3 regions of the Ureibacillus sp. 179-F W5.1 NHS genome follow, and region 3 is predicted to be linked to each of the others. Evidence: predicted binding sites of a transcription regulator. Region 3 holds the regulator's gene; each other region holds the start of a gene.
The links. Region 3 encodes Rex, which represses fermentation and respiration genes when NADH is low (regulators of the CRP and FNR family bind a similar motif). Its sites were predicted from a motif close to TTGTGAAATATTTCACAA; they were not measured.
Positions count from the first base shown of each region.

Region 1: a site for Rex is predicted at 7,562-7,579, ahead of yeiL (transcriptional regulator YeiL). Genes of this name have one in related genera too.
Region 2: a site for Rex is predicted at 9,912-9,929, ahead of ACH0B5_RS06680 (helical membrane plugin domain-containing protein). Genes of this name have one in related genera too.

Region 1 is NZ_JBIQFG010000006.1:9,481-21,375, forward strand. It holds gene ACH0B5_RS04570 (NupC/NupG family nucleoside CNT transporter) at 1-684, shown strand, start outside; gene hisA (phosphoribosylformimino-5-aminoimidazole carboxamide ribotide isomerase) at 807-1,565, opposite strand; gene recD2 (SF1B family DNA helicase RecD2) at 1,748-4,225, shown strand; gene ACH0B5_RS04585 (VOC family protein) at 4,238-4,633, shown strand; gene ACH0B5_RS04590 (SIMPL domain-containing protein) at 4,705-5,355, shown strand; gene ACH0B5_RS04595 (DUF1801 domain-containing protein) at 5,505-5,933, shown strand; gene ACH0B5_RS04600 (sporulation protein) at 6,000-6,770, shown strand; gene yeiL (transcriptional regulator YeiL) at 6,806-7,468, opposite strand; gene ACH0B5_RS04610 (MFS transporter) at 7,636-8,790, shown strand; gene ACH0B5_RS04615 (TerC family protein) at 8,800-9,483, opposite strand; gene ACH0B5_RS04620 (hypothetical protein) at 9,634-9,870, shown strand; gene ACH0B5_RS04625 (GNAT family N-acetyltransferase) at 10,098-10,415, shown strand; T-box leader at 10,482-10,712, shown strand; gene alaS (alanine--tRNA ligase) at 10,838-11,895, shown strand, end outside.
Region 2 is NZ_JBIQFG010000010.1:6,971-18,865, reverse strand. It holds gene ACH0B5_RS06730 (LysR substrate-binding domain-containing protein) at 1-811, opposite strand, end outside; gene ACH0B5_RS06725 (YeiH family protein) at 918-1,904, shown strand; gene ACH0B5_RS06720 (glycine betaine ABC transporter substrate-binding protein) at 1,966-2,886, opposite strand; gene ACH0B5_RS06715 (glycine betaine ABC transporter substrate-binding protein) at 3,044-3,937, opposite strand; gene ACH0B5_RS06710 (ABC transporter permease) at 3,951-4,802, opposite strand; gene ACH0B5_RS06705 (quaternary amine ABC transporter ATP-binding protein) at 4,795-5,994, opposite strand; gene ACH0B5_RS06700 (GntR family transcriptional regulator) at 6,174-6,806, opposite strand; gene ACH0B5_RS06695 (MerR family transcriptional regulator) at 6,989-7,753, shown strand; gene ACH0B5_RS06690 (type III polyketide synthase) at 7,929-9,011, shown strand; gene ACH0B5_RS06685 (isoprenylcysteine carboxyl methyltransferase family protein) at 9,067-9,582, shown strand; gene ACH0B5_RS06680 (helical membrane plugin domain-containing protein) at 9,984-10,406, shown strand; gene ACH0B5_RS06675 (NAD(P)/FAD-dependent oxidoreductase) at 10,444-11,628, shown strand; gene ACH0B5_RS06670 (MFS transporter) at 11,684-11,895, opposite strand, start outside.
Region 3 is NZ_JBIQFG010000068.1:218-8,672, forward strand. It holds gene tatC (twin-arginine translocase subunit TatC) at 1-785, opposite strand, end outside; gene ACH0B5_RS17275 (twin-arginine translocase TatA/TatE family subunit) at 805-1,032, opposite strand; gene ACH0B5_RS17280 (redox-sensing transcriptional repressor Rex) at 1,112-1,744, opposite strand; gene ACH0B5_RS17285 (ABC-F family ATP-binding cassette domain-containing protein) at 1,929-3,878, shown strand; gene tsaD (tRNA (adenosine(37)-N6)-threonylcarbamoyltransferase complex transferase subunit TsaD) at 4,351-5,364, opposite strand; gene rimI (ribosomal protein S18-alanine N-acetyltransferase) at 5,357-5,806, opposite strand; gene tsaB (tRNA (adenosine(37)-N6)-threonylcarbamoyltransferase complex dimerization subunit type 1 TsaB) at 5,810-6,511, opposite strand; gene tsaE (tRNA (adenosine(37)-N6)-threonylcarbamoyltransferase complex ATPase subunit type 1 TsaE) at 6,508-6,960, opposite strand; gene ACH0B5_RS17310 (hypothetical protein) at 7,121-7,477, opposite strand; gene ACH0B5_RS17315 (C40 family peptidase) at 8,125-8,455, shown strand, end outside.

The sequences.
Region 1 (11,895 bases), on a different contig from region 3:
TCTGTATCAGGTTCTGTTCTTGTTGGATATTCATTATTAGGGGTACCGTTAGAATACTTAATTGCTGCAAGTTTTATGGCCGCTCCAGCAGGATTAGTATTAGCGAAACTGATGATTCCACAAACTGAAGAAGTCGATGATTCTGCTTTTACGTTAGCAAAAGATTCAGATTCAGTAAATGTCATTGATGCTGCAGCTCGTGGCGCGAGTGACGGAATGAAACTTGCTGTTAATGTTGGTGCGATGTTACTAGCATTTATCGCTCTTATTGCCTTAATTAACGGGATTATCGGTGGTATTGGTAGTATTTTTGGATTTGACGGAATTACCTTAGAAGGAATTTTAGGTTATATTTTCTCACCAATTGCTTTTGCAATAGGGGTACCATGGTCTGAAGCTGTACAAGCAGGTTCATTCATTGGACAAAAATTAGTTTTAAATGAATTTGTAGCTTATTCAAACTTTGCACCAGAAATCGCAAATCTTTCAGATAAAACAGTCATGATTGTTAGCTTTGCATTATGTGGTTTTGCAAACTTAAGCTCAATGGCAATTTTAATTGGTGGTTTAGGTGCAATGGCTCCTAGTCGAAGACCTGTCATTGCGAAATTAGCTGTAAAGGCTGTAATTGCAGGTACATTAGCTTCTTTACTTAGCGCATCCATCGCAGGTATGTTCTTATAAAACTTATTTATTAAAAAAATCTGCTTTTCTACGGGTGTAGGTAAAACGTTTTTTCATTCATTAAGTAATGAGCATTCAGCGTTTCATCCTACATATTCCCCGTGGAACGAGCAGATTTTTTATTATTTTCCATTGCAATATAATATAACATCCCGGTAGCTTAAATCACCGCCAAATATATTTAAGGCACTTCCAATAGTTACATGCAATTTACCCTTTGATAGTTCTTTGAATTTTTTAAGATCAGCTATTGAACGGACCCCACCAGCATAGGTTGTTGGAATGGATGTCCATTTTGCTAAATCTTGAATTAAATCTTCTTGCATCCCACTTCTTTTTCCTTCTACATCAACGGCATGGATTAATAATTCATCGCAATATTGTTCGATAAATGGAATCGTTTGTTTATTTACTTCAAATTGACTAAATTTCGCCCATTTATCCGTCACAACAAACCACTTACCATCTCGTTTACGGCAACTTAAATCAATGACAATATGTTCTTTTCCCACTGTGTTCACCAGTTTTTGTAATCGCTCCATATCGAGCATACCATCATGGAAAATATAAGAAGTTACAATAACATGGGAAGCTCCAGCCTCAATATATTTTTTGGCATTATCACTTGTAATGCCACCTCCTACTTGCAAACCGTTCGGATAGGTGTTCAATGCTAGAAGGGCTGCTTCTTCATTTCCTGACCCGAGCATAATAACATGGCCACCTGTTAACTTGTCCTTTTTAAACATATTGGCAAAATAAGCTGAATCTTGTTCTGCGACAAAATTTTCGACAACGTTTTGATCTTGATGACCTAATGTGCTTCCTACGATTTGTTTAACCTGTCCATCATGTAAATCTATACAAGGTCTAAATTCCACTTAATATCACGAGTCCCTTCCATACCTTTTCGTCTATATATACAAAACAATTTATAAATTATCATAGCATTGGTACTAAAAAATATCGAGGTTAGATTACTGGACCTTTGGATTTTGTAAGACACATAAAGGGGACATATGGTAAAATCAAATGTACTAAAGGCAAGAAAAGGAGTATTAGGATGGCAGAAAATCTTAATTTATTTGAAGTAAATAAATTGTTTATTCTTGGCCGTCCAATTGTGTCCATTTTTCATAATGCGACAAATATGTATTCGATTGTTCGGGTAAAAATACAAGAAACGAATTTACAATATGATGATAAAGAAATTATTGTGGTCGGCTATTTCCCAAAACTTAATGAGGAAGAATTATATCGTTTTACAGGGGTTTTAAAAAATCATCCGAAATACGGTCAACAATTTCAAGTAGATACATTTGTTAAAGAGGTGCCTGCAACGGAACAAGGCATTATCAATTACTTATCAAGTGATTTATTTTCTGGAATTGGGCGAAAAACAGCCGAAACAATTGTTCATCAATTAGGGGTGGATGCCATTAAGCGAATTATGGAAGATCCATCTGCATTAGATACAGTACCGCGACTGAACGAAGAAAAAAAAGAGACGATTCGCCAAACATTGGAGCAAAATTTAGGTTTGGAACGAGTCATGATCCAATTGAATGAATGGGGATTTGGTCCTCAACTTTCTATGAAAATATATCAAACTTATCGGGAAGAAACGATATCACTACTTACGGAAAATCCATATCGCTTAATTGAAGATGTGGAAGGTGTAGGTTTTGGACGGGCTGATGAACTTGGCAGAAAACTAGGGATTGAAGGAATCCATCCAGATCGGATCAAAGCTTGCATATTTCATGTTTTAACAAATGCAGCATTGTCAGACGGACATGTATACGTAGATGCAGAACAAGTTTTACCCCATGTAAAATCTATTCTTGAACAAAGCCAACCACAGGAAATTCCTTATGATGTAATTTCAAAGGCAATTATTGAAATGCGAGAGGAAGATAAAATTTGTGGGGAAGAAACACGAATTTACTTACCTTCTTTATATTTTAGTGAGATTGGCATCGCTTCGAAAATACTAGAATTATTAAATCAAAATGAAAAAGAAAGATTTTCAAAGGATGAAGTTCGAAAAGCTATTGGTGAAGTGGAAGAACGACTAGAGGTTTCCTATGCTGAAACTCAAGCAAAGGCGATTGAATGTGCTTTAAATTCCTCTGTCATGATTTTAACTGGAGGACCTGGTACGGGGAAAACGACGGTAATTCGAGGACTAGTGGAAGTATATGCTGAACTTCACGGGCTATCGCTAAACCCGAAAGATTATGCAAAAAAAGAAGAGCCTTTCCCTATTGTTTTAGCAGCTCCGACTGGGAGAGCGGCAAAAAGATTAGCCGAGTCAACGGATTTGCCAGCAATGACGATCCATCGCTTGCTTGGATTTAACGGCCAAGAAAAAGAGGAAGAAACGGAACGGGAAGTAGAGGGACGTCTTGTCATCATCGATGAAATGTCCATGGTTGATACTTGGTTAGCCCATCAACTATTAAAAGCTTTAAGCAAAGACGTTCAAGTAGTATTTGTTGGGGATCAGGATCAACTACCACCAGTAGGCCCTGGCCAAGTGTTAAAAGACTTATTGGCTTCAAAGCAAGTACCAACTGTAGAATTAACTGACGTTTACCGACAAGCGGAAGGATCTACGATTATTGAACTTGCCCATCAAATTAAAAAAGGAGATATACCAAATACCCTTTCCAATAAAACGACGGATCGCTCCTTTATAAAAGCATCGGCAGATCAAATTGCTAGTGTCGTTACTCAAGTTGTGAAAAGTGCCCTTGCAAAGGGACAGTCTATTCGAGATATACAAGTTTTAGCACCTATGTACAAAGGTCCTGCGGGAATTGATATGTTAAATAAAAAGATTCAAGAATTAGTTAATCCAAACGAAAATGGTACGAGAAAAGAACTCGTATTTGGTGATGTCGTTTACCGTATAGGTGATAAAGTTTTACAACTTGTCAATCAACCGGAAAGTAATATTTTTAATGGGGATATGGGCGAAGTAATTGCCATAATGCGGGCTAAGGAAACAGTGGAAAAACAAGATTTACTAGTCGTTTCCTACGATGGGAATGAAGTGACTTATCAGCGAAGTGATTTAAATCAAATAACCCTTGCCTATTGCTGCTCTATTCATAAATCCCAAGGAAGTGAATTCCAAACAGTGATTATGCCGATCGTTAGAAGTTATTCCAAAATGCTCCGTCGGAATCTTTTATATACCGGCATTACTCGGGCGAAAAACTTTCTAATTCTTTGTGGTGAACCGGATGTCTTTGCTAATGGACTTTCGAAAACCGATGATTTAATGCGTTTAACGACGTTAAAAGTAAGGTTAAATCCAGAGGAAAGTATGACGAAGGAAGAGCAATTAAAGGATAATGATTCTTCCCAAGACGTAAAGCAATTAAAAGAAGTTGATGAACAGCAAGCAGCTTTTTATGTAAACGGAGAAGTTGTAGCACCTATATTAAATATGGAAACGGCACCTTATATTCATCCACTAATCGGAATGGATGGAGTAACCCCGTATCACTTTCTAGAGGACGACGAAAAGTAAAGGAGTATTATAATGACAAAACTTACACCCTTCCTCATGTTTCAAGGCCAAGCTGAAGAAGCAATTCATCTTTATATAACCGTATTTCAAGATACAAATATTGTTTCACTAACAAAGTATGGGGAGGAACAACCAAGTCACAAAGGGAAAATTGCCAATGCAGTCATTTCCATTCATGGCCAAACCTTTTACTGTCATGATAGTGTCATTACTCATGAATTCACCTTTACACCGTCTTTTTCGATGTTTGTTGAATGTGATTCAGAACAAGAGCTTGAGGAAGCCTTTGCGAAGTTATCGAAAAATGGACAAGTTTTAATGCCATTAGATGGTTATGGGTTTAGTAAGAAATTTGGTTGGGTACAAGATCCTTTCGGTATTTCATGGCAACTTAATTTAAATGAATAATTTATAATTAGACAAAATTCCTACCTCCCATGCATATAGTAGTTCTATGTGAAAAGGGAAGGTGGTATTAGTTGGATCATTTAAATGTTTATCAACATCCTTCTTACAAAGTACGGGTGATTTCAGTCGTTGGAAATAGTCAGATTGAAGTAAAACCAGATTATGCCCAACTGCAAATTGAAGTGGTGACTCAAGGAGAAAATATTACGGAAGTCCAAACTGAAAATGCTAATAAAATGAACCAGGTTATAGAAGCTCTATTGGCTTTAAATATTGAACGCCAAAATATTCAAACGGCTTATTTTAATATTTTCCCCCGCTACGACTATATTGAAGGGAAGCAAGTGTTTAGAGGCTACGAAGTATCCAATGCTATTCAAGTAGAAGTTGATAACATTAGTGAAGTCGGAATGGTCATTGATCAAGCAATAAAAAGTGGAGCCAATCGTATAACGGGACTTGAATTTAAATTAAGAAATGAAGAGGCCTATTATAATAGTGCTTTGCAATTGGCGCTGCAAAATGCCCATGAAAAGGCATTAGCTATCGCTAGTTCTTTGCGTCTTTCTTATATGCCCCAACCGATTGAAATCGTTGAGGAATCTTCAGGAGGACCTATTTTATTGAAAAATGTTGCAATGACCCAACGACTTTCTGAGACACCGATTGAACCAGGTACGATTACCGTTGAAGCGACTTTGAATGTGAAGTATCAATATTAATCGAAGTTTTTATAGAGAAATTTGGAGTGCTATTGGATTAGTACTCCTTTTTTAAAGGGAAAAATAGTCTCCATATGGAATACTACTGAGAGCGTAGAAAAATTAAAATAGGAATGAATATGGAAAAGTGGTTTAAAAGGTGGTCGATTATGGGTAAGTATGAACAAAAAACAAAAAAGACAAATCAAAGCGTAATGGAATTTATTGAATCTGTAGAAAGTCCGAAGAAAAGGGAAGATGCCTACCATCTATTGCAAATTTTTGAAGAAACATCGGGGTTTGAAGGGAAAATGTGGGGACCGAGTATTATCGGATTTGGTTCTTATCATTACAAATATGCATCGGGTCATGAAGGAGATGCTCCTCTTATTGGATTTTCACCTAGAAAAGCAAAAATTAGTTTATATTTTGCCCCTGGTGATACAGACAGAGAAACATTATTAGAGAGATTTGGAAAACATACGGTTGGTAAAGGTTGTGTTTATATTAATAAACTTACAGATATTGATCAAGAAATATTAAAGCAACTCATTAGTCAATCCATTCAATTTTTACAAAAAACGTATCCTCAAAATTGAAACTTTTTTCAATCGGTAACGTAAAACAAATATAGATTGAAATTAAAAAAGGTAGGAGTGCTGAAAATGTCATTTTTTAATAAGATGTTAGCAAGTATTGGTGTAGGTGCTGCAAAAGTAGATACAAAATTAGAAAAGTCATCTTTTGTTGCTGGAGAAGTCATCCGCGGGGAAGTGGAAGTTTATGGTGGTAATGTGGAGCAAAGTATTGATGCCATCTATTTAACGTTATACACAACATATATTAAAGAAATTGATGATCATAAAGTGACAGCAAAAGCTCCAATTCAAAAATTCCGAGTAAGTGAACCATTTACAATTAATGTCAATGAAACAAAAATAATTCCATTTTCATTTACATTACCATATGATACGCCAATTACAGTTGGGAAAACAGAAGTATGGGTTGCAACAGAATTAGATATTCGTAGCGGTGTTGATTCAGATGATAAGGATTACATTGAAATTCGTCCATCTGAAATAGCGTCAAAAATTTTAGATGAAGTTCAACAGCTTGGATTTAGATTACGAAAAGCAGATTGTGAACAAGCTTCTTACAAATATGCTCGAAACTATCCATTCCTTCAAGAATTTGAATTTGTTCCAACTGGCGGAGTATTTAGAGGGAGACTCGATGAGTTAGAACTCGTTTTCCTATCTCAAACAGCTCAGTCTGCAGAAATTCTACTTCAAGTAGACCGAAAAGCGAGAGGTTTTGGTGGATTTTTAGCAGAAGCGTTAGATGTGGATGAAACGAATATAAGAATGACAATTACACAACAAGATCTACATAATTTAAATGAAGTATTAAAACAAACGATTGCAAAATATGCTTAAAAAGAAGGGTGTTCCAATGTTGGAATACCCTTTTCTTATACTTCCCGTGCAAGTTCTTGAAGCTTTTGTCTATCAATAATTTCATAGCCTTTATTACTTTTTCGAATCATGTTTGACTGACAAAAATGGGCGAAGGTGTGAAGTAAATGTCGATAGGACACGCCTAAATATTCACTAATTTCCGTATGCTTTTCTTTATAAAAATTATCGTCAGAAGACATTAAAATAAAAGCGGCTAATCGATTTTCAAGGGGATATGCTTGAGTTTGAGAAAATCGGTTTGTCGTTTGTGTCATTTTATTGCCTAAAAATAAGCAAAGTTCCCTTAAAAATACCGAATCAGCTAGTAGTTTTTGTTTACATGCATTATAAGGAATTGAGAAACAGACCGTTTTTGTTACAGCTTGAATCCCTTTTGTATATTTTTGAGCATTTAATAATTCCACTTCCCCCATAAAACTAGGGGAGGTAATAAAATTGATTAACGATACCTTTCCGTTTTTATGTGTGACATATAATTTCGCCTTTCCTTCTACCATGTAGTAAAGGGATTCAGGTAAGGAACTTTCTTGGAAAATATATTCTCCTTTTTCAAATGCACAAACTTGAACGAAGGGGGAAATATCAAAGGAAAAGAAAGATTGAAAGGAATATTGATTCATGTAATCTTCTTTTCGTTTTCCTGTTATCAATTGCACCATTATTCCTCCAATAATCATTACAAAGTTTTGTAGTACAAAACAAAAAATAGAGTAAATTCTGTTTTTAAACGGATTGTCAACAAAAGGGAAATGTGAGATATCTCACATTATTTTAAATGACAACGTGCTATTATTCAATATAGATTGGAGGTTACAGCACGGCTATGAACAATCAACGGTGGTTATCTCAAAATTTCTTTCTATTTTTCTTTACATGGGGCGTATATTTACAATATTGGTCAGGTTGGTTATCAGGTGCTAAAGGATTAACGGTTCAAGAAGTAAGTTTTATTATGGGTTTTGGTTTAGTCGCCAGAGCATTTTCAACGATGTTTATTTATCCCTTTGCTTCGAAATATTTTAGTGATAAAAAATTAACGCTATTGTTAGTAATTAGTTCCTTAATAGCGGCACTATTATACGTACCTTTTAATACCTTTCCAGCTTTATTTGCCATTACATTGATTTTTAGTTTATTTTATCCTTCGTTATTACCGGCTATTGAAAGTAGTGCTTCTACCCTTGTTCAGCAAACAAAGATACATTACGGTAAAAGCCGATCCTATGGTTCTATCGGTTTTGTCATTTCCGTTTTAATTCTAAGTGTGATGATAGGCTATGTAGGGGAAAAGGTGATTTTATGGGCAATGATTGGCTATTTAATGATTATGTTAATTCTTCAAATTATGCCTACGCCGGAAGTGTTATTAGCTAAACCGACAGTAGAAGATCGAAGTCGAGCCTTTTCTATGAGAAGTTTATGGAAAGTTAAAGGCTTTCCTGTAGTCATGATTATCGTCATCCTTTTACAAGGTTCTTTAGCATCCTACTACAATTATAGTTACATTTATTTACAACAATACTTACAAGTAAATACGTTTTATATTGGTATGATTTTGAACGTAGCAGTCCTATTTGAAATTTTATTCTTTTTAATAGCGGACCGTCTCTTTGCTAATAAGAAAATTTCAACTTTATTTTTCATTGCAGCAATTGGTTCTACATTAAGATGGATCATCATTTTTGTATTTCCAAATGTTGGGGCATTTATTTTTTCCCAAACATTACATTCGGTTTCCTTTGCAATGGCCCATTATGCCTTCATCCAATACATTACGAAAAGTTTACCAAAACAACAAATTGCCAATGCGCAAGGGTTGTATTCCGCCTTGGCAACAAGCTTAAGTGCGGCAGTTTTAACATTATTCGGAGGATATTTATACGATATTACGCCGGGTCTTGCATTTTTAGGAATGACCATTTTCACGATTCCAGCAATCATCATCATTTTACTTTCAAAAAAAGCGTATCAAATATAAAAGTCGTCCCTATTTAGGGGCGACTTTTCGCAGTTTTATAAAATATTTCGTTAGTAATCCAAAAGTAATTACGACAACGACAAGAAGAACTTCAAATGTGTAAATAGCCATTTGAGATGGGAATAGGGGAGCCATATAAGCATCCTTTGAAATCATTTTAGAAGATGTCCATGCTAATACCGCTGCGCCTAAAACAATAATAATAGGAAAACGTTCCATTAATTTTGTTACAACGGTACTTCCCCAAACAACAATCGGAATCGAAACGATTAATCCTATGGCTACGAGCAAAATATTTCCATGGGCAGCTCCGGCTACTGCAATAATATTATCTACTCCCATTAATAAATCGGCTAAAAGAATGGTCCCGATAGCTCCCCAAAAATTCTTTTTCGTTTGTTTAACATTGATTTCTTCTTCGGTAAGAAGTAGTTTGTAAGAAATATATAGTAACAATACACCACCAATTAACAATAATCCGTCAATTTCTAATAATTTAACAGCGACTAATGTTAAGACAATTCGTACGAAGATGGCACTAAAAGTTCCCCAAAAAATGACTTTCTTTTGCTGGTTTTTAGGTAAGTTTTTGGCAACTAGTCCAATTAATAAAGCATTGTCGCCAGCAAGAACTAAATCGATGAAAATAATAGAAAGTAAAGCGGTGAAAAATTCAACAGATAATAAGTCCACTATGTATTCGCTCCAATCTATAAGGTAGTCCCCTTAACAAAACAATATATGTTATTTGATTTGTTTTCAGAAGCTTTTTAATTGGTTGAAAGTTTCATTCGTATATGATAGTTTCTTAATAATTTAGATTGGGAGAAGTAGGTGAATAAGGTGATTAGAAAATTAACAGAAAAAGATAGAGAAAAGGTGATGAACTTTGTTCTAAAAAAGCCAGCCGAAAATTTATTTATCATTGGAGATATTGAAGCGTATGGTTTTGAGACAGAGTTTCAAACTGTTTGGGGTCAATTCAATGAGTATGGCGAGTTGATGGCAGTTCTATTCAAATATGAAGGAAATTACATACCGTATGCTGAAGGCGATATCAATTGCCATTATCAATGGTGACCCGAAAATGACTGATTTATCTGGTTTGAAACCAATTGTAGAAAAATTAGAATCACTAGTAGTAAAAAATATGAAAAGCAGTAATTCATTTTATTAATGCTAAATGCCAACGTTTAAAAGTTTCTAAAACAAAGGATGAACTGGAGTCTGTCGAAGTTTTAAACGTAAAAGAATTAGAAGAACTTGTAGCTCTTTTAAAAGGTGTTCCTGAATTTCAGCATGCAAACATAACAATTGAGTCGAAAAGAAGGACGCTTGAAAATAAAACCGGTAGAACGTATTTCATTCGAGTGAACGGTGAAATGGCCACAACTGCTTCCACAACGGCAGAAAATAGTTCCTCTGCCATGATTGTTGCTGTGGCAACAAAGAAACAATATAAACGGCAGGGACTTGCAACGGATTGTATGATTAAGTTATGTCAAGATTTGTTAAAAGAAGGGAAGGAACTTTGTTTATTTTATGACAATCCGGATGCTGGTAAAATTTATAAACGATTAGGTTTTGAGGATATTGGTTTTTGGAATGTTTATCGATATGAGTAAAAGTTGAAGAAAATAGTTATAATTGACATAAGGCACCCCTTTTCATATAATTTAGAACAGAATATATGAAACACGATGATGGAACAAGTACGTTACTGTATACGAACAGAAAAGGATTCCTTGGCTGAAAGAATCTTGCGTTAAACAGTTACGGAAAGCTACTCCAGAGTGCAGCTAATCCCTGCCGTTCACTTACGTTACAGTGCTTGAGATATAAGTTTGCTCTAGTCATTTCAGCTATATGAAGCTAACTTATAAATTAGGGTGGTACCGCGAGCTATAGTCTTCGTCCCTTTGTGGGATGAAGACTTTTTTATTTGGATTAAACATTGGTCTTATTAATTATTCCATCGTTTTTGAAAGGTACACTGGAACACCATCATGTTAACAAATTTATTCATTTATTGGAGGTATATTGGAAGATGAAAGCATCAGAAATTCGTCGCAAGTATTTAGAATTTTTCATTGAAAAAGGTCATGCTCAAGAACCATCTGCACCACTAGTGCCAATCAATGACCCATCTTTACTATGGATTAACTCAGGGGTTGCCACGTTAAAAAAATATTTCGATGGTCGTGTCATTCCTGACAATCCACGTATTACGAATGCACAAAAATCTATTCGTACAAATGATATTGAAAATGTAGGGAAAACAGCTCGTCACCATACGTTTTTTGAAATGTTAGGAAACTTCTCAATTGGTGATTACTTTAAGAAAGAAGCAATTCATTATGCATGGGAGTTTTTAACTGATCCAAAATGGATGGGCTTTGATCCTGAACTTTTATCGATTACGATTCATCCAGAAGACCAAGAAGCATATGATATTTGGAAAAATGAAATCGGCATTCCGGAAGAACGTTTAATTCGTATTGAAGGGAACTTCTGGGATATCGGAGAAGGTCCATCTGGTCCAAACTCTGAAATTTTCTACGACCGTGGCCCTGAATACGGTAATGATGAAAACGATCCAGAATTATATCCTGGTGGAGAAAATGAACGTTATCTAGAAATATGGAACTTAGTATTTTCACAATTTAATCATAACCCAGATGGAACATACACACCGCTACCTAAACAAAATATTGATACAGGTATGGGGTTAGAACGTATGGCATCCGTTGTACAGAATGTTCCAACTAACTTTGATACGGATTTATTTATGCCGATTATTGAAAAAATTGAAGAATTCGCAAACCGTTCCTATAAACGCCCAGGCGAAATCGATTTAAAAGAAATTTTCGGTAGTGAAGAGGATGTAAATACACCATTTAAAGTGATTGCTGACCATATTCGTACCGTTGCTTTTGCAATTGGAGATGGTGCTCTTCCTTCAAATGAAGGACGCGGTTATGTATTGCGCCGACTATTACGACGTGCAGTAAGATATGCAAAACAAATCGGTATTGATAAACCGTTTATGTTTAAATTAGTTTCTACTGTTGGCGAAATTATGCAAGATTTCTATCCAGAAGTAAA
Region 2 (11,895 bases), on a different contig from region 3:
TTTTTGATTGAAAAGGTGTTTTTAAATAAATCATATAAAAATCCCGTTCGTAAAAAAATTTTTCTTCATCCACGATAAATAACTTTTTATTTGCCACTTCTTGCTGTACAGTCCATTTCGATAATAACGTTACTCCTACCCCTTCTTCTACTGCGCCTTTTATTAATTGGGTGCTACCAAATTCCAACACTTTGTTCGGTTCCAAATGATGTTTCTCAAAAAAACGTTCTGTTGCAGAACGGGTACCTGAACCATTTTCCCGTGCTATCCAAGTTGTTTCATGGCCAATCTCTGTATTCGGTTCATTTGAGACAACAACCATTCTATCCGTTGTAAGTTTTTCACATACAATACGAGATGGTTCAATGATCCCCTCTATAATTCCAATATCAATTTTTTTATTTATCATTTCCTGGGCGATTTCCGATGTATTTTTTATTTGGACACTCGGTTTTACTAACGGATACCGTTTTATAAATTCCGCTAATTTAGAAGGAAGAATATATTCTCCGTAGGAATAACTAGCTCCTATCATGAGTGGACCTTTAACTACATTCATTAATTCGTTTAAAGATTGAGTCATATTATCGGATAGTTTCTTCATTTCCAAACAATACTGAAAGGCTACTAGCCCTGCTGCGGTTAAATGTAACGACTTAGACGACCGATCAAACAAAATAACCCCTAAATCCTTTTCTAAACTCTTAATAAATTGACTGACAGCCGGTTGGGTCATATATAAAGATTCTGCAGCCTTTGAAAAACTGCCAAGCTCAACAATTTTTAAAAATACCGTTATTTTTTGATTCATAAATTCCCCTATCATAAGCAATCACTTATATATTTCATCAATATAATTAATTTTTGTTTATACTCCATCCATATTACCATTGTAGTTGAAAGTGAGGCATTATTGTATGACCAAATATACAACGACTGGATTTTATTTAGGCATTTTATTGATGGTTTTTATTACTTTTTTAGCTTATAGCATAAGTTTAATCCCCATTTTTTCTTTTATAGGGCCAGTGGCAATTGCCCTTTTACTAGCTATTATTTATCGTAATGTATTTCAATATCCCGAAACCCTTCGAAGCGGTATTCAATTCTCTTCCAAAATGATTTTACGTTTAGCGATTATTTTATATGGAGTACGACTAAATATTCAAATGATTGTCGATGAAGGATTTCCTCTACTTTTCCGCGCAACGATTGTCATTATTTTTGCTCTCTTTATGACTTTTACTATCGGTAAAGCCTTTGGAGTCGATCATAAACTTTTACTTTTACTAGGATCTGGCACTGGGATATGTGGAGCTGCTGCAATCGGCGCAGTATCTTCCATCCTTGATTCGGATGAAGAGGATACAGCACTAGCTATTGGAATGATTGCTTGTGTAGGAACGATATTTGCTTTGTTTGCACCTGTTATAGCAACGTTAACCAATATGCCCCCTGATATATATGGCCAGTGGGTCGGATTTAGTCTCCATGAAATTGCCCATGCACTACTTGCTGGTTCATCCTACGGAGATGAATCGTTAACACCAGCAATTTTAAGTAAGTTAAGTCGTGTGTTACTTCTTTTTCCTATAACGTTGATTATTGTCTTCATTGTTTCAATGAAAAGGAAAAACGCTAAAAAGAAAGCATCCTTCCCATACTTTCTATTCGGTTTCATTCTTGTTTCTATTATCAGTACCATCGGGTTACAAAAAGGTTGGATGACAATATCCTTTCAAGAAAACATTGCCGCTATTGCTTCCTTTCTTTTAACGGTGGCAATGGCCGCCTTAGGGATGTCCGTTGATTTAAGAAAAATAAAGAAAAATGCATTAAAACCATTTCTCACCCTGCTCTTTACTTCCATTTTATTAACTTTATTCACATGGTGGATTGTATAAAAAAATGTACTTTCCGAAATCGGAAAGTACATTTTTTATCTCATTATTGTTAGTTGATTAATTATTCTTTAGGCTGTAAATCTTCGATTGAATCAATATGCATATATTTAGGTACAACCATACCAATCTTTGCACCTGTTAAGTTTTCACCTAGATCCACGATATCTTCCTTATATTGTTCATAAAAAGAAGCATGAGTTGCCGGTAACCAAGGAGCAACCGATACATCGCCTTCCCCCGTCGCAATCGCTTGGAACATAATAACCGGGTCGACAGGTGTTAATGTTACCTTATACCCTTGCTGTTCCAATACTGTTTTTAACACGTTACCCGAGGCACGTTCAGTATCCCATGGTGTTGATACTAATTCAATCTCTTTACCGTCTACTTTCTCTGTTCCTTCCGTCCATTCAGCAACCTGATCTTGATTTTTTTCAACCCAATTTTTTGCTGCTTCTTCAAATGAAATATCTTGAGCAGCAAACATGACTTCTTCCATATCTTTTGGTTCCCAATAAAATCGATCGACTATTTTATAAGCATCTGGCATCTCCTTTTTGAAACCTTTTCTTACAATTGTATTGATATTTTCAATTCCGCCAAATGTACCTTTTGGATCTTCTAAATATTTCAAATCATAATTAGCAAACATCCAATGGGGAGTCCAACCTGTTACAATAATTGGTTCTTCATTTTTTATGGCTTTATCCAATGAGGATAACATACCTGCAGTGGAGCTTTCTAAAAGTTCCCACCCATCCAAGTTTTCATATTCCTCTAAAGTGTTTCGAGCAAGCTCTGTCGTTCCGGCTCCAGGTTCTATTCCTGTAATTTTATAGTTTAACTGTTCGCCTAGATTCGAACTACTTCCTTGTACCTCTCCATTATTTTTTGTGTCTGTCGCTGAATCACTGCCACAGCCAGTCAATAGCAGAGTAACAAATATACCAAGGGTTATATTCAATAAGTTTAATTTCTTCAATTTTTCTAACTCCTTATAATTTAAGGAGTTATCTAATGTTTAGATAACTCCTTTTATTTTTTTGCAATGACAGTCATTTTCTTATCATACGCAATGAATATAGATTTTTTATCGGAAACTAATCATGTATCTTTGTATAAGTTACTCTATTACTCTATTACTCTACGCCTTTTGTCCATTCAGCTACTGTGTCTGCGTTTTCTTCAACCCAGTTTGCAGCAGCTTCTTTTGGATCAACCCCTGAATTAATTTCAAGCATTACGGATTCAATATCTTCTGTTGTCCAATGGAAAGCATCCAATACTTGATAAGCTTCAGGCATATCTTCTTCTAACCCTTGACGGGCAAATGTGTTAATTGTTTCTTCGCCACCAAATACACCTTTAGGGTCTTCTAAATATTTCAAATCATATGATGAAAATTTCCAGTGTGGAGACCAGCCTGTAACAATTACGTCTTCTTCATTCTCTATTGCTTGACCTAAAGCTACAGTCATTGCACCAGAAGAAGATGGCAGTAGCTCCCAATCTGCTAAGTTTTCATACTCTTCTAACGCTTGTTCCGTTGCGGCCATAACCCCTGCACCTGGTTCAATACCAGTAATCGTTTTGTTTGCTTCATCTGTTAAATCTTCGATCGAATCAACATCCATATAAGAAGGAACGACTAAGCCAATTTTAGCACCGGATAAATTTTCGCCTAATTCTACTAAACTATCTTTATATTGTTCATATTGTGCGCCATGGGTATTCGGTAACCATCCTGCTACCATCGCATCGGCTTCCCCGTTTGCAACAGCTTCCCACATAATCGCATTATCAAGTGGAGTTAGTGATACATCATAACCTAAGTCTTCTAACACTTTTCCTACTACATGGGTTGAAGCAATTTCTGTATCCCACTCAACATAGGCCAAATTAATTTCTTTTGATTCGTTTTTTGTAGCCGCATTCTCTGAATCCTTTGCTCCTTCATCGGAACCGCTACAAGCAGCGAGCAATGCACCCATACCTAATGCTAAACCCATTATTTTCAATTTTTTTAAGTTCATCCAATCTCCCTCTCTATGATTTCTTTTTATTTAAGCTTTGCGTTAAACGGTCAATAATAATGGCGAATACAACAAGACTAAGTCCTGCAACAAAGCCATTTCCAACTTGAGCACGTTGCAAAGCAGATAAAACTTCCCGTCCTAATCCAGGGGCACCAATCATTGATGCAATAACAACCATCGATAATGATAGAAGTACGGTTTGGTTAACACCTGCCATAATTGTAGATTTTGCTAGTGGCAGTTCTACTTTTATTAACTTTTGCCATCCTGTACTACCATAAGAATCTGCAGCTTCTACTAATTCCTTTGGTACTTGTCTAATACCTAGGTTGGTAAAACGAACTGTAGGCGGTAGTGCAAAAATTACTGAAGCAAAAACCCCTGGTACAACACCAATACCGAAGAAAGCTACAGCAGGGATTAAATAAACAAAACCAGGCATTGTTTGCATAAAATCTAGTACCGGTTTAATAATGGCTTCTGCAATTGAACTTTTAGACATTAATATCCCAAATGGAATACCAATGATGATGGCAATAATACTTGCAAATATGACAAGAGTTATCGTATTCATTAGCTCATCCCATAAGCCTTGGTTGTATATATAGAGCAAACCGACTATTGAGAATACTGCTAAACCAAATTTCCTTTTTGTTGCAAAGAACGCTATTAGCGCAATAATTAAAATAAATATAACTGGTGGAATTGCAACAAGCATATTAGTAATGAATTCCATTGCTGTTTTACCACCATTTTGAACAAAGTCAAAGAGAGGTGAAAAACTTCCAGTTAACCAGTCCATTATATTTTCAACAGTTTCTGCTACAGGTAATGTAGGAATACTATCTAGCAATTTACTCATCCTTTGTCACCCCCTCATTTTCAGAAGCAAGCGATTGAATGACAACGCCTCTAATTAACACACCGACTAATTTATTTTCATTGACAACTGCAATAGGAGTCGGTGATTCCGAAATAAGACCTAACACATCTTGAATAAGCATATCCTTCGGTACTGTAGGCATATCTGTTTTCAAGAAACTAACAACACTTTTTTCACCACGTTTTGCAGCTTCCAACGCATCGTCTGCAGTAATATAACCTTTAAACTCTCTCTTTTTGTCAATAGCTAGTAAAACACTAACCTCTTCTTCTCGCATACGTTGAAGCGCTACTTTCGGTCCATCTAGTTCAATATTGACTGTAATTGGACGTATCATCGCATTTTCAACTGTTAACACTTTTGAACGGTCAACATCTTCCAAGAATGTTTTGACATAATCATTAGCCGGATTCGTTAATATTTCCTCTCCCGTACCAATTTGAATAATTTTACCATCCTTCATGAGGGCAATGCGGTCGCCAATTCGCAATGCTTCGTTTAAATCATGGGTAATGAAAATAATCGTTTTCTTCACTTTTTGTTGTAAATCTAATAATTCATCTTGCATTTCTTTACGTATAAGTGGATCGAGAGCAGAAAAAGCTTCATCCATTAATAAAATATCAGGGTCATTCGCTAATGCTCTTGCTAAACCGACCCGTTGCTGCATACCACCTGAAAGTTGACTCGGATATTGATCCTTATATGGTAATAATCCAGCGTTATCTAAAGCCTTTTCTGCTTTCAATCTTCTCTCTTCTTTAGAAATGCCTCGCACTTCTAATCCATACTCTGTATTGGCGAGAACTGTACGTTGAGGGAATAAACCGAAGTTTTGAAACACCATGCTCATTTTTTCACGTCGAATTTTTCTGAGCTGTTGTTTATTCATTTTGGAGATATCTTCACCATCTATGTAAATACTGCCGCTTGTAGTCTCAATGAGGTTATTTAGCAATCTTACTAACGTAGATTTACCACTACCAGAAAGGCCCATAATGACAAATATTTCACCTTCATTGACAGTGAAATTTGCATCATATACTCCAATCGTTGCTCCTGTTTTTTCTAAAATTTCCGTCTTACTTTTTTTCTCTTCGACAAGCTTTAAGGCACTACTTACATGCTTACCGAAAATTTTTGTGACGTGCTCCACTCTAATCTTCTCCATACCAATCTCCTTTCCTATTTTTGTATGTTACAAATAGGTTACAACAAAAGTGACAACTTAATGCTAACAAAAGGTTGTTACTTGTGTCAAATTAACAACCTCGTAAACTATTAAGAAGAAAATAGCAAAATTCATTAAAAAAGCTACAAATGCTAAGTCATTAGCATCTGCAGCTTACATTAATTGGGATATAAAAATTTTTGAACGCGTTCTAGACATTCATCATTTCCGATGAAATATATGATATCGTGATGTTGAAAAGTAGCGTATGGGCCTGGTGAAATAATTAAATCATTCTCTCTCCGTATACCTACAATAGTAGCCGTTGTATTTTGCCAAAAGTTAATCATCCCAATGGATTGGGAAATATAGGGGCAACTTTCTTCAATTTCGACTTGAAAAGGAACAAAGGGATTTACAGATTTAAAACGTTCTGTACGGTTTACAAGTAATTCGGTCGTTTCTTGCAACACATTTAGTTCTTCCTTTTGTCTTTTAATACTTTCAAGCATTTCCAATTGAACTTGATAAATTGATTGTACTTCTAAAAATTGGTGAGCGAATTGGGCTGCCTTCTCATATGATTTAATGACAACCCCACTTCCCTTTGTAGCTTCCACAATTTCTAAATCTTGCAGAATAGCAATGGCTCGCCTAGCTGTTTCAGCAGATACTCCGTATTGACTTGCCAATGAAGATCTAGCATATATTTTTTCACCAACTAAATATTTTTTCTCTACAATTTTAGATGCAATATCTGCAGCAATCTTTTGATATTTAGGTTGCTTTACTTGTAGTTTTTTATTTTCCATTTTGATTTACCTTCCGAAGCTTTATTCATTTATTAATCCACAGTATGGTCTTTGAATCTTATAGTAATCGACAATTAGGTCAAGTAGCTAGTATTTTATTTCACTTATTGAAAAAGAGATTATTTTTTGTTGACATTCTCGTTACGTAAACCTTTATGATGATGTTAACAGGGGGGATAAAAGTGGAGTACACCATTAGTAAATTAGCAAAATTAGCGAATGTTAGTGCTCGAACATTGCGTTATTACGATGAAATAAATTTGCTTAAACCAGCAAGAGTAAATAGTTCAGGCTACCGAATTTACGGACAAAAAGAAGTAGATCGTCTACAACAAATTCTTTTCTTTCGAGAATTAGATGTCGATTTAGAAACGATTACTACTATAATGAATAATCCAAACTTCAATCAAACAGAAGCATTACAGCGCCATTACAAGGAACTTGTACAAAAACGTGCTCGCCTGGATAAATTAATCGAGACCGTTAAGAAAACGATTGCTCACGAGAAAGGAGAAATTATTATGCAAAATGATGAAAAGTTTGAAGCGTTCAAAGATCAATTAATTGCAGAAAATGAACAACAATATGGTGATGAGATACGTCAAAAATATGGTAACGATGTCGTGGAAAATTCCAATGCCAAGTTTAAAAATATGTCAAAGGAAGATTATGATGCGATGACTCGATTAGGAGAAGAAATTCTTGAACTTCTTCCGAAAGCTTTCGCAACAAATGAGCCAACCTCGCCATTAGCAAATGAGCTCGCAAAAAAACATAAAGAGTGGTTAACCTTTACATGGCCTTCTTACTCTAAAGAAGCCCATATCGGATTAGCGGAAATGTATGTTGCGGACGAACGTTTCAAAGCTTATTACGATAAAGTCGTTGATGGTGGAACCGAATTTTTACGAGACGCTATTGTCCATTTCATCAAACAACAAAAATAAATCAATCGTTTGAAGTAATAAAAAACCACGAGCACACGGGTGTCAATTCATTGTTGGCACCCATTTTTTTGCACAAATATAGAATGAAACGAAATTTTTATAAAGTTGAATATCCCATTCATTTTGCATATTTGATTTTCCTATGGAAAGACTATTATTAAAAAGGAGATTCAGTATGCCAAAAATTGCTTCTGTTAGTACATATAATCCACCCTATACATTAGAACAAGTCAATATAGAACAACTTACTAAAGAACTTTTTCGAGATAAAATACCGCAACTCGATCGGTTATTGAAAGTATTCGAAAATGGAGAGATAAAACAACGCCATTTCTCTGTTCCATTAGAGTGGCACCGAACAAAACACACCTTTGAAGAGCGAAATGATTTATATATTCAGTTAGCGACTGAATATAGTATAAAGGCCATTGAATCTTGTCTTCAAAACACCCAATTTTTAACACACCCCCTTACGCCACCCGATATTGATGCCATTATTTTTGTATCCAGTACGGGTATTTCCACACCTAGTATTGATGCAAGAATAATGAATAAGCTAAACTTTTCAGATCGCATAAAACGATTACCGATATGGGGATTAGGCTGTGCCGGTGGAGCATCCGGTTTAAGTCGTGCTTATGACTATTGTTTAGCCCATCCAAAGGAAAAAGTACTCGTCGTTTGTGTTGAGCTTTGTAGTTTAACCTTTCAACAAAATGATTATTCAAAAAGTAATTTAGTTGGGGCATCCCTTTTCGCTGATGGTGTCGCTTGCCTTTTAGTATGTGGTGATGAAGCGTTCGTAAAAACGAATAAAATGGTGCCCTATATTTTAAATACGGCTTCAAAATGGATGCCTAATTCTGAGGATGTGATGGGATGGGATTTAAAAAATGATGGGTTACACGTTATCTTCTCGAGAGATATTCCTTCTATTATAAGTAAATGGTTGGGACCATTTATTGATGACTTTTTACAGGAACAACAGTTGTCAAAGGAACAACTAGAATATCTTGTCGCTCATCCTGGTGGAAAAAAAGTATTAAAGGCTTATGAACAAACGTTAAACATGACAGAACAACATACCGCTATTTCTCGGGAAGTTCTTCAGAAAAATGGAAATATGTCTTCTCCTACTGTCCATTATGTATTGGAACAATTTATGCTAAAAGAAACAAAATCAGATGCTTTTGGCTTATTAGTTGCCCTTGGACCTGGCTTTAGCGGAGAAGCAGTATTACTTCAATGGAGGGATTAACTTGTTCTTTTTACTATTTGTTTCGATTGTCATTCTACAAAGAATTATTGAAGTGATGGTTGCTAAAAGAAATGAGAAAAAAATGTTATCAGCCGGTGCCTACGAAGTGGGAGGTTCCCATTATCCATTTATGATTGCCCTCCACGTTAGTTTTTTTATTAGTTTAATTGGTGAAGTCATCCTATTTGAACGTACCATATCACCGTGGTTTTTATTACTTTTTATCGTCTTTTTACTAGTCCAAGCTTTAAGAATTTGGTGTTTAATTTCCCTTGGACCTTTTTGGAATACGAAAATCATTATTCTTCCATCAGCCAAAGTAGTTAAAAAAGGACCTTATTTATTTGTTCGACATCCAAATTATCTCGTCGTATGTACGGAAATTTTACTTCTTCCCTTAATGTTTCAAGCTTATTTTACAGCTGTTTGTTTTACGATTTTGAATTTTATTATGCTATCGATACGTATTCCTACCGAAGAAAAGGCATTAATAGAAGCAACCAACTATAGTAAAACTTTTAATAGGAAAGTATCGTCTTCGGTTCCAAATGATTCATCTAATGAATGTTAAATTTTTTATGGACTATATCATGTAATAATCATAAATAATATATATTTATTAGAAATTCCATGGGAAAAGTCGTATAATGCAAACTATACAGCACACATAGTGACTTATTCACACCCATTTTACCAATTTAATATTTATAAATAAATTTTCATTTTGAATATACTTCTTAGTAATTACTTTTCTTAGAAAAAAATTCATAATTGTTCCATTCCAACTACATTTTTTAGAAAGAACTATGATTTAAAACATATTTATACTATCATGATATACGATGATACAAATTTCACATCGTGGAAATAATAGTTGGATTTCTATTAATGTGTGACTATATGTGAAATGATTTTCAAACTTTTTCTAACTAACAAAATGCATAAAATGCAAAATGTAAAGGAGAATTGGATATGTCAGAAGAATTGACTCAAGCTCAACAAGCAGTAAGCCAAGGAAAACAAGATTTACTTGATCAATTATTAAAACCTGAAGTTCAAGAATCGTTAACGACTTTAGTTGAACAATTACCAAAGTTAACTGAGGTTGTTACTCTATTAACAAAAGCTTATGACTTTGCTCAATTAGTTGCAACTGATGAAGTCTTAAAGAGCGATACTGTAAATGCTATTAAAGAAATGTCAGAGCCTGTTATCGGTTCGGTTAAAACTCTTGCTGCAACGGCAATCGAAGCGAAAGATCGTGCAGATGCAACGAACGAAAACATCGGTATATTTGGGTTATTAAAATTAATGAAAGATCCAGAAGCTCAAAAACTTTTCCGTTTCGCCAATGCCTTTTTAGAAATCCAAGCAGAACGTAAATCTCAAGAATAGTTCACTTTTAAACAATAGTATGGACGGAGGATTAATCATGTCAAAAGAAATCGTCATCTTAGGTGCAGGTTATGGTGGATTACTAACTGCTCTAACATTACGTAAATATTTAAATAAAGATGAAGCAAAAGTTACTGTAGTAAATAAATATCCAACTCATCAATTGATTACAGAATTACACCGTCTTGCAGGTGGTACAATTTCAGAACCTGCAATTTCATTCCCATTAACTAAACTATTTAAAGATAAAGATGTTAACGTAGTTATCCAAGAAGTGAAATCATTCTCAGTTGCCAATAAAGAAGTTTATTTAGCAGATGGTTCTGTCTTATCATACGACAACCTAGTTGTTGCCCTTGGTAGCCAAACTGGTTTCTTCGGAATTCCTGGATTAGAAGAAAACAGCATGGTATTAAAATCTGTTGATGATGCTAATCGCATCAACAAACATATCGAAAGTAAAATTGCTGCTTATGCTAAATCCAAAAATCCTGCAGATGCAACTATCGTGATCGGCGGTGGCGGTTTAACTGGTGTTGAATTAGTTGGTGAAATCGTTGATAACTTCCCTAAAGTTGCTAGAAAATACGGTATCGACTTTAAAGATCTAAACATTAAGCTAGTTGAAGCAGGTCCGAAAATCTTACCAGTACTTCCGGATGACTTAATCCAACGCGCTACTGAAAGCTTATCAGCTCGTGGTGTTGAATTCTTAACTGGCCTTCCTGTTACTGGTGTTGAAGGTAACAAAATTTCATTAAAAGACGGTACGGTTATCGAAGCAAACACATTCATTTGGACAGGTGGAGTTGCTGCTCTTCCTCTAGTTCAAGAATCAGGTTTAGCATGTGACCGTGGTAAAGCGATCATTAACGAATACTTACAATCTACTTCTCATCCAGAAGTATTTGTTGTAGGTGATGCTTCTGTTGCTTTACCAGCAGATGGTGGTCGTCCACTCTTCGCACCTACAGCACAAATTGCATGGCAAATGGGTGAAACTGCTGGTTACAATTTATATGCAACAATCGAAGGTCAAAAACTAGAAGTATTTAATCCTGTTAACTCCGGTACTCTTGCTAGCCTTGGACGCAAAGATGGTGTAGCAACAGTTGGTGGTAACAATATTCCATTAAAAGGTCTTCCTGCTTCATTAATGAAAGAAGCAAGTCACGTTCGTTACTTAGCACATATTAAAGCATTATACGGTTTAGCATATTAATTAAACAAAAAAGAAGATTTCGTATTAAACGAAATCTTCTTTTTTGTATATTCATTTAATTTTTTCCTGCTTCTAATAAAACTTTGCTTCCTAATAAGAAGAAACTTAATATGAAAATTAATATTCCTGTACCAATTAAAAGCCATTCAATCGCAATTATATCCGCAATCGGTCCAAATACTAACATTCCCAAGGGCATCATAGAAGTTGAGATCATCGTTAATACACCAAAAACTCTGCCTAAGAAATCCGGTTCAACCTTTTCTT
Region 3 (8,455 bases):
GCTAACAATTGTTCTACTTGCATTTTTTGAGCAGCCTCTTTTTCTTCCTGTATCCGTTTTTCCTCAGCTACTTGATATTTCTTATAGCCAATTCGGGCAATGACAATACTCACTTCATATAAAACGAAAAGCGGAATAGAAATCATTATATAAGAAATTATATCTGGCGGGGCTACTAATACCGCAATGACAAATAAAACAAAATACGAATACTTACGGAATTTAACCATAAGTTGTGGATTTAATATCCCTAATCTTGCTAAAAATAACATGACAACTGGTAGTTCGAATATTAAACCAAAAGGTACAACCAGTTTAAATAAAAAGGAGAAATATTCGTTAATACCTATCGTTTGTTGAATTTCAAGGTCATTCGATAAAGTCATCATAAAGTGCAAAACATTTGGGAATAAAATAAAATACCCAAAAGCTAGTCCTCCGATGAACAGTAAAAATGCATAGGGAATATATTTTAATGTCGCTTTTCGTTCCATCTCATGCAACCCTGGTGTAATAAAAGCCCAAAGTTGATAAAGAATAACTGGCGATGTAATGATAATTGCTACAATAAACGTTACTTCTAAATAAACTGTAAGGGGATCCCCTACTTTAAAAGCATTTAAAGTTAATTCCTGTGCTTCTTCACTAATCTGTATAAAACGAATGATGGGCTTTGCAAAATAAAAGCTGACAATTAAAGCTAGAACAAAGAAAACTGCGCAAATAAAAAGTCGCTTCCTCAATTCCTCTATATGTTCAATAACAGTGAGTTCTTTTGGATTCATATTAAAAGACATCCTTAACTTACTTGTTTTCTTTATCTACATTTTGTTGCTCGATGACATTAACGTTCTTTTTATTCATATCTTCGTCATCTTCTACTAACCCTTTTGCTCCCTTTTTGAACTCGCGAAGGGTTGTCCCTACCGCTCTACCTAATTCAGGTAATTTTTTCGGTCCAAAAATTAATAGGGCTACAATACAAATAATAACAACGGCAAATGGTGAAATTGCATTTAAATGCACAACCACTGTAGCCACCTCCTCTAATATATGTACATTTTAACGCATCTTGTCGCAATTTGCTAATACATAATGTAAACACTTTGTGTCAGTCACTATTGCGGATTAAGTAAATTAATGCCTCTAGTTCGACTGACAAATCGATATTCATTAACTTCATACTATCCGGTACATTTAAACGGACAGGTGTAAAGTTTAAAATCCCTTTTGCATCAATAGCAGCTAATCGATCAGCCATCATTTGTGCTGAGCGGGAAGATACCGTTAAAATAGCTAATTCTGCGTTATATTCATGGTACATTTCTTCTAAACGATCTGGATGGTAAAGGGGAATCCCATTTACTTCTGTTCCCTCATAAGGTGCTTTTGTATCAAACGCAACGACAATTCTTGTATTGTGGTTTTTTTGAAAATTGTATTTTAAAAAGGCATTTCCTAGGTTCCCCACACCTATTAAGGCAACGTTCGCCCCTTCATCTTGATCAAGGGTCTGTCTAAAGAACTCTAGTAAATAGAGAACATCATATCCGTATCCTTTTTTCCCAAGCGCTCCAAAATAAGAAAAATCACGACGAATCGTAGCTGAATCAATTTTCATTGCTTCACTTAATTCCTGTGATGAGATTCTTCTTTTCCCTTCATTGGCAAAGTTTTGTAAAAAACGATAATAAAGAGGAAGTCTTTTTGTCGTTGCTTGTGGAATTTTCATTTCTTGCTTCACCCATTATCCCCCAATCTTTTCTCGGGGAACTTTTCATTTCCTCGAGTGTCAAAATTTCATCCCTTATAATGATTACGAAATCGAAATCGATTTCATATTACTAAACATGTACAAATAAGTAAAGCATCCACATTGCGAAGGAATTCTTCATCAATTACACTTAAGATAGAACTGAGGTGTAAAAATGATCGTCTTACAAGTAAATCAATTATATAAATCTTTTGTGACAGATGAAATATTAAGCGGCGTTAAATTAGAAATTCAACATAGAGATCGGGTAGCTTTAGTCGGGCGTAACGGAGCAGGAAAATCGACATTACTCAAAATCATCGCTGGGCAAATGTCCTATGATTCCGGTGAGATTATTATTCCAAAGGATGTGAAAATCGGTTATTTGGAGCAACATACTGGGCTCGAATCGAAACTATCCATTTGGGATGAAATGATGACGATTTTCGACTCTTTTCGTAACCAAGAAAAACATTTACGTTCCCTTGAACAAAGAATGGCTGACCCAGCTGTTTATGGCAATGAGGAAGTGTATGCCCGCGTTATGGCAGAGTACGACCAACTTCAGCATGATTTCAAAGAAGCGGGTGGTTATCAATATGAAGCGGATACCCGTTCTGTTTTACATGGCATGCAATTTTATCCCGAAGATTATGATAAACCTATCTCCTCCCTATCAGGTGGACAGAGAACCCGCTTAGCGTTAGCAAAGCTTCTTTTAAGTAAACCTGATTTATTAATTTTGGACGAGCCGACAAACCATCTTGATATTGAAACTTTAAGCTGGTTAGAAAATTACTTAAAGGGGTATGAAGGAGCGATTTTAATCGTATCCCATGACCGTTACTTTTTAGACCAAGTTGTCTCCATTGTTTATGAAGTATCAAGAACCCATGTAACAAAATATGTTGGAAACTATAGTGCTTATCTAGCTGAAAAAGCAAAAAACTATGAACGTGATATGAAATTGTACGAGCGACAACAGGATGAAAAGGCAAAATTAGAAGCATTTATTCAAAAAAATATCGCCCGCGCTTCTACAACGAAAATGGCCCAAAGCCGAAGAAAAGTGCTGGAACGTACCGAATGGATGGATGCTCCGGATGGTGATGAACGTTCTGCTAATTTCGGTTTTACAATTGAACGCCAAAGCGGAAATGATGTACTTTCCATTGATGATTTAATGATTGGCTATGATGGAAAAACGATTTCGAAAAATATTCATATGCGAATTTTCCGGGAAGATCGCATCGCCCTTGTCGGTCCAAATGGAGTTGGAAAATCCACTTTACTAAAAACAATCGTAAAGGATTTACCGATTCTTTCCGGAGATATTCGATATGGTGCAAACGTTCAAATTGGTTACTATGACCAGGAACAAGCAAAATTAAAGAGCAATAAGACTGTTCTTCAGGAGCTTTGGGATGAATGGCCACTTATGAATGAAAAAGATATCCGTACGATATTAGGAAGATTTTTATTTAGTGGTGATGATGTAACAAAAACGGTAAATTCCCTTTCCGGAGGTGAAAAAGCCCGACTTGCTCTAGCTAAGCTCATGATGCAAAAGGCTAATTTACTCGTTCTAGACGAACCGACAAACCATTTAGATTTAGATAGTAAAGAAGTGTTGGAAAACGCCTTAATCGATTATCCAGGAACATTACTTTTCGTTTCCCATGATCGTTATTTTATTAACCGAATCGCATCGAAGGTCGTTGAATTATCTGGAACCGGTTCCTTTGAATATTTAGGTGATTACGATTATTATCTGGAGAAAAAGCAGGAACTACAAGAATTAGCTGAAATGAAAGCTCAAGTTGCAGCTGCCAAAGGGGTTGAATCCCCTTCCCAATCCAAATCCTCTACTTCCCAAATTGATAAAGAAGCAAAAAAACGGGAGCGTCAAATTCGACGGACAGTGGAAGACATTGAAAAGAAGATGGCTACTTTAGATGAACAAATTAACACTATTGAAGAAAAACTATGTGACCCGGAAATTTTTAAAGATCACGAACAAGTTTTGAAATATCAATCGGAGTTAGATTCAGTAAAACAACAACACGATGAATTGGAAGTACAGTGGCTTGAGCTTAATGAAGAGCTAGAAAACATTATTTCATAAACTATACCATGTGCATAAGCACATGGTATTTTTATTATTCATAAATAATTTACATATATCTTGGTCAATAGACAAATTTCGATAAAAAATTTCCACAAATTTATTCACATGAAAGGATTAGTAATATCAACATATCAACACACTTTTCCACATTATCCACAGTTTTATAAAAAAATATCCACATTCTTTTGTGAAAAAATCCATACTATATATAGGTTTACCACAAGTTATACACAAGTTATCCCCAGTTTGTGCATAAGTACGAATGTTCGCCTTGACAATTTCATCATAATATTGTTCGCCTGTGGATAAGATTTCAGAAAAATTATACAAAAAATGAAAAAATCAATAAGTGAAAGGAAATTACACAAAAAATAGCGGTTTACGACACCGTAACTCTATTCCGTATATTTTTCGGCAATATTAAAAAGTCACAAATGTTGATAACTCCACAACATTTGTGACTTCATTATTATATCCAACTCTTTAATTCTTTACCGGGAATACCATTCATGGATAAATCTCCACGAACTCCCGCATCATACATATAGGTTGCAGCAGCTCCAATCATTGCTGCATTGTCCGTACAAAATTTTAATGGTGGTACTGTAAACGGAATCTGTTCTTTTTCAAAGGCTTGTTCTAAACTTGTTCTTAAGCCTTTATTGGCTGATACACCACCAGCAGCAATGACTTGTTTAACGTTAAATTCCTTTGCCGCACGAACCGTTTTTGCAGTTAGAACTTCTACAACACTATCTTGGAAACCTTTTGCGACTTGTTCAGGGATAATTTCTTCTCCACGCTGATCCATATTATGCTTATAGTTAATAACGGCCGATTTTAAACCACTAAAGCTAAAGTCATATGTATCGTCTAGCCAAGCTCGTGGGAACTCTACTCCTTCATTTGCTTCATGGGCAAGTCGGTCAATATGGGGACCTCCTGGATAAGGCATATTTAATACCCGCGCTACTTTATCGTAGGCTTCACCAGCTGCATCATCTCGAGTTTCCCCTATCACTTCAAAACTTCCATGCTCTTTCATAAATACTAATTCTGTATGTCCCCCAGATACGACAAGGGCTAGTAAAGGGAACTGCATCGGTTGCACTAATGCATTCGCATAAATATGACCTGCAATATGATGCACTGGAATAATCGGTAGATTATGAGCGAAAGCAAATGCCTTTGCCGCATTAATTCCGATTAATAAAGCCCCTACCAATCCTGGTCCTTCTGTTACTGCTATAGCCGTTAAATCCGATGGTCGCATGTTCGCTTTTTCCAATGTTTCTTCAATTACAATTGTTATTTGTTCTACATGATGACGAGAAGCGATTTCTGGAACAACACCGCCAAAACGTTTCTGACTTTCTATTTGAGAACTAACTACGTTTGAAATAATTTCATGACCATTTCGAATAATGGCAGCAGCCGTTTCATCGCAACTCGTCTCTATTGCTAAAATAATTCGATCACTCATTTAAATTCACCCACATTACAAGAGCATCCTCTTGATTATCTGTATAATAACCTTTTCGTATTCCACCATCTTGGAACCCAAGCTTTCGATAAAGGTTTTGTGCCACGTTATTTGAAACCCGTACTTCTAAGCTCATAACATCTACACCGTGTTCCTTCGCGATTCGCATTGCCTCTCTCATTAATCCTTCTCCAATTCCTTGTCCTCTCGCAGCATCAATAACTGCAACATTTGTAATTTGAGCAGAATCAATAACAAGCCACATACCGCAAAAGCCGACAATATTGCCATGTTCATTTTCCGCGACAATATAATAAGCAAATTGATTTTCTCTCATTTCATAATGAAATGAATCTAGCGTCCACGGAGTAGGAAAGGAAGCAAGCTCAATCCCATGTACCGCTTCTACATCCTCTGGGGTCATTCTCCGATAAAGTATCATTTATTATTGCCCCTTTTTTTGATCCTGAATCCAATTCGCTTCAGCTTGCGCCAATCGATGATACTGAGGAACAAAATGATGAACTTCCTCTATACTTGGTAATGGCTTTGTTTCAGCTATCGCTATTAACTTGGAGGCACGGGGTAATGCGATGGTCGATGGTGCAAATATTGCATGCTCACCTAATTTTTCTATCATTTTATCTTTAAAAATCTCTACGTCTGCTCCAATGAATAATACAAGTTTGTTTAATGAATGTAATTGGCTTAATAAATCATCAATTGATACGTGACGTTCTTCCATTACCGTTTCCAATTCCCATCCCTGATAAACACCTGCATAGACATTTTGTCTTCTCGCATCAAATAATGAACAAATGATACCATTAAACAATTCACCGTTTGCTGCTAACGTTTTTAAACTTGATACCCCTACTAATGGCTTTTTTAACGTCCAAGCAAGGGTTTTGGCAATTGTTACGCCGATACGAATGCCTGTATAGGAACCCGGTCCTTCTGAAACTGCAATTGCATCGATATCAGCGGGTTTTAGTTTCGCTTTACTGAATAGTTCCTGTATCGCTGGCATAGCCGTCACCGAATGGGTTAACTTTACATTTTCGACGATTTCAACTAATACTTGTCCATCTTTTACTATTGCTATAGAAAGCGGTGAATTTGATGTTTCTATTCCTAACCAAATCATTTAAATAACTCCTTACATAACCGTTCGTAACGCTTTCCGATTGGTTTTAGTACAAATTTTCGTTTATTGTCATCGATGCGATAAATTTCAATAGCAAGTCTTTCATCAGGTAAATACTCTTCTATTAAATGGGCCCACTCTACTACTGTTACCGCATCACCATAGAAAATTTCATCCCATCCAAGATCTTCGTTACTATCCGCAAGACGATAAACATCTAGATGGTTAAAGGGAAGCCTTCCTTCATACTGCTTCATTATTGTAAAAGTCGGGCTATTTACCGTCCTTGAAATTCCTAATCCTTTTGCAAGGGCTTGCGTAAAAGTTGTTTTACCAGCACCTAAATCCCCTTCAAGGGTTATCGTATCTTGTGGTTCCAATAATTCTGCTAGTTGATGAGCTAATTTTTGAGTTTCCTCTAAGGAGATAACTTCTTTTTCTACAATCATTTTTAACGTATCCTCTCACAATCACATTACCATAAGTTTACCTAAACAGCGTTAAATGTTCAAAGTGTATACCTTCTAATTACAAAATAAAGCACATCTTTCTATCCAATCTATTTATTATTGAGAAAACGGTTCTATTTAAGATGTGCTTTATTTCTTTTTATCGAGATGAATAACCACGTTTTTGAATAATTTTTTTCTGCTCTAACTTTCCATCCTGAAAGTGAATTTCATAAGATTGAGTTAGTAATAGTTCATCATCCCAAATATACACGTCTTCGGATATTTTTTCACCTCTACCCTTTGCTACTCTTACAACATCCGAATAAGACATTCCATCTTCTAATTGTGTAAACTCATCTTCATTCATATACCTTTGCCAACTATAAGAATTTTCATCTTCTATATCATGATATTGATTTACTTCAAAATACCATTTAGCAAATAATACAGCAATCGCCGTAATTAGGATAAATAAAAGGGCTAATAAATTTCTTCTATAACGTTTTTTATTCATAAAATCACCTCGAAAATGACATCACTACTACTATATTTATGTGACCCTGCCAACATGTGACTTTACTTTAAAGTTGAATAATTTGTTATAGACAAAAAATTTTATGAACAGTCTTTTAAACCTAATATTGAAATGTTTATTGAAAGAAAAATGCTTATTAAACGAACAGTAAAATCTTCACTTCTTGCCAAAATCAACTTTGAATGGGAACCATTTGATAAGAAGAACAGTCTATAGTCTTGAGGAAGTCTGTATGTTTAAGGTAAATAGGGTACGTAATTCCACCAAAGAGACAAATACTCTCAATACGTCCTTAGAAGCGGGGCTTTCTTCAGTCAAATAGAAAATCGAGGCCATATAACTTTTAAGAGCTAATTGAAACGTATATAAGGAAATGTAACTCACCTTATACATAATCGGAATAGAAAGTTTGCCATTCACTATGAAACAAAAAAACTAGTTACTAAATAGAATTAAATATCCAAAATCAACTTATGTAACATGTTTCATAACTTTTTTTAATGATTTGGAAGATTACGATCATGGTAGTTCAATTATTCAGCTTTAATCGTTTAGATCCTTAAGTGGAACAAGTACTCCATCTATCTTAGGCAAAACTCTTCCTCAAAAAATAGGAGGAATTTTTTATGAAAAAATCATTAGTTTTATCTACCGTACTAATTGGATCACTTATTGGAGGGAATTCTGTTTTTGCAGCTACAACCCATACTGTAAAGAGTGGAGATACTTTATCTGAAATCGCTCTAGAAAATTCTATTACCGTAAACGAACTTAAATCATTAAACAATTTAAGTTCTAGTCTAATTTTCCCTGGTCAAATTCTTAAATTATCTGATGAAACTTCAAACTCAAAATCAAACACAACAACTAGTTCAACAACTTACATTGTACAAAAGGGAGATTCTCTTTCTAAAATTGCTGCAGCTTATGAGGTGACTGTTAACGATTTACTAAAAT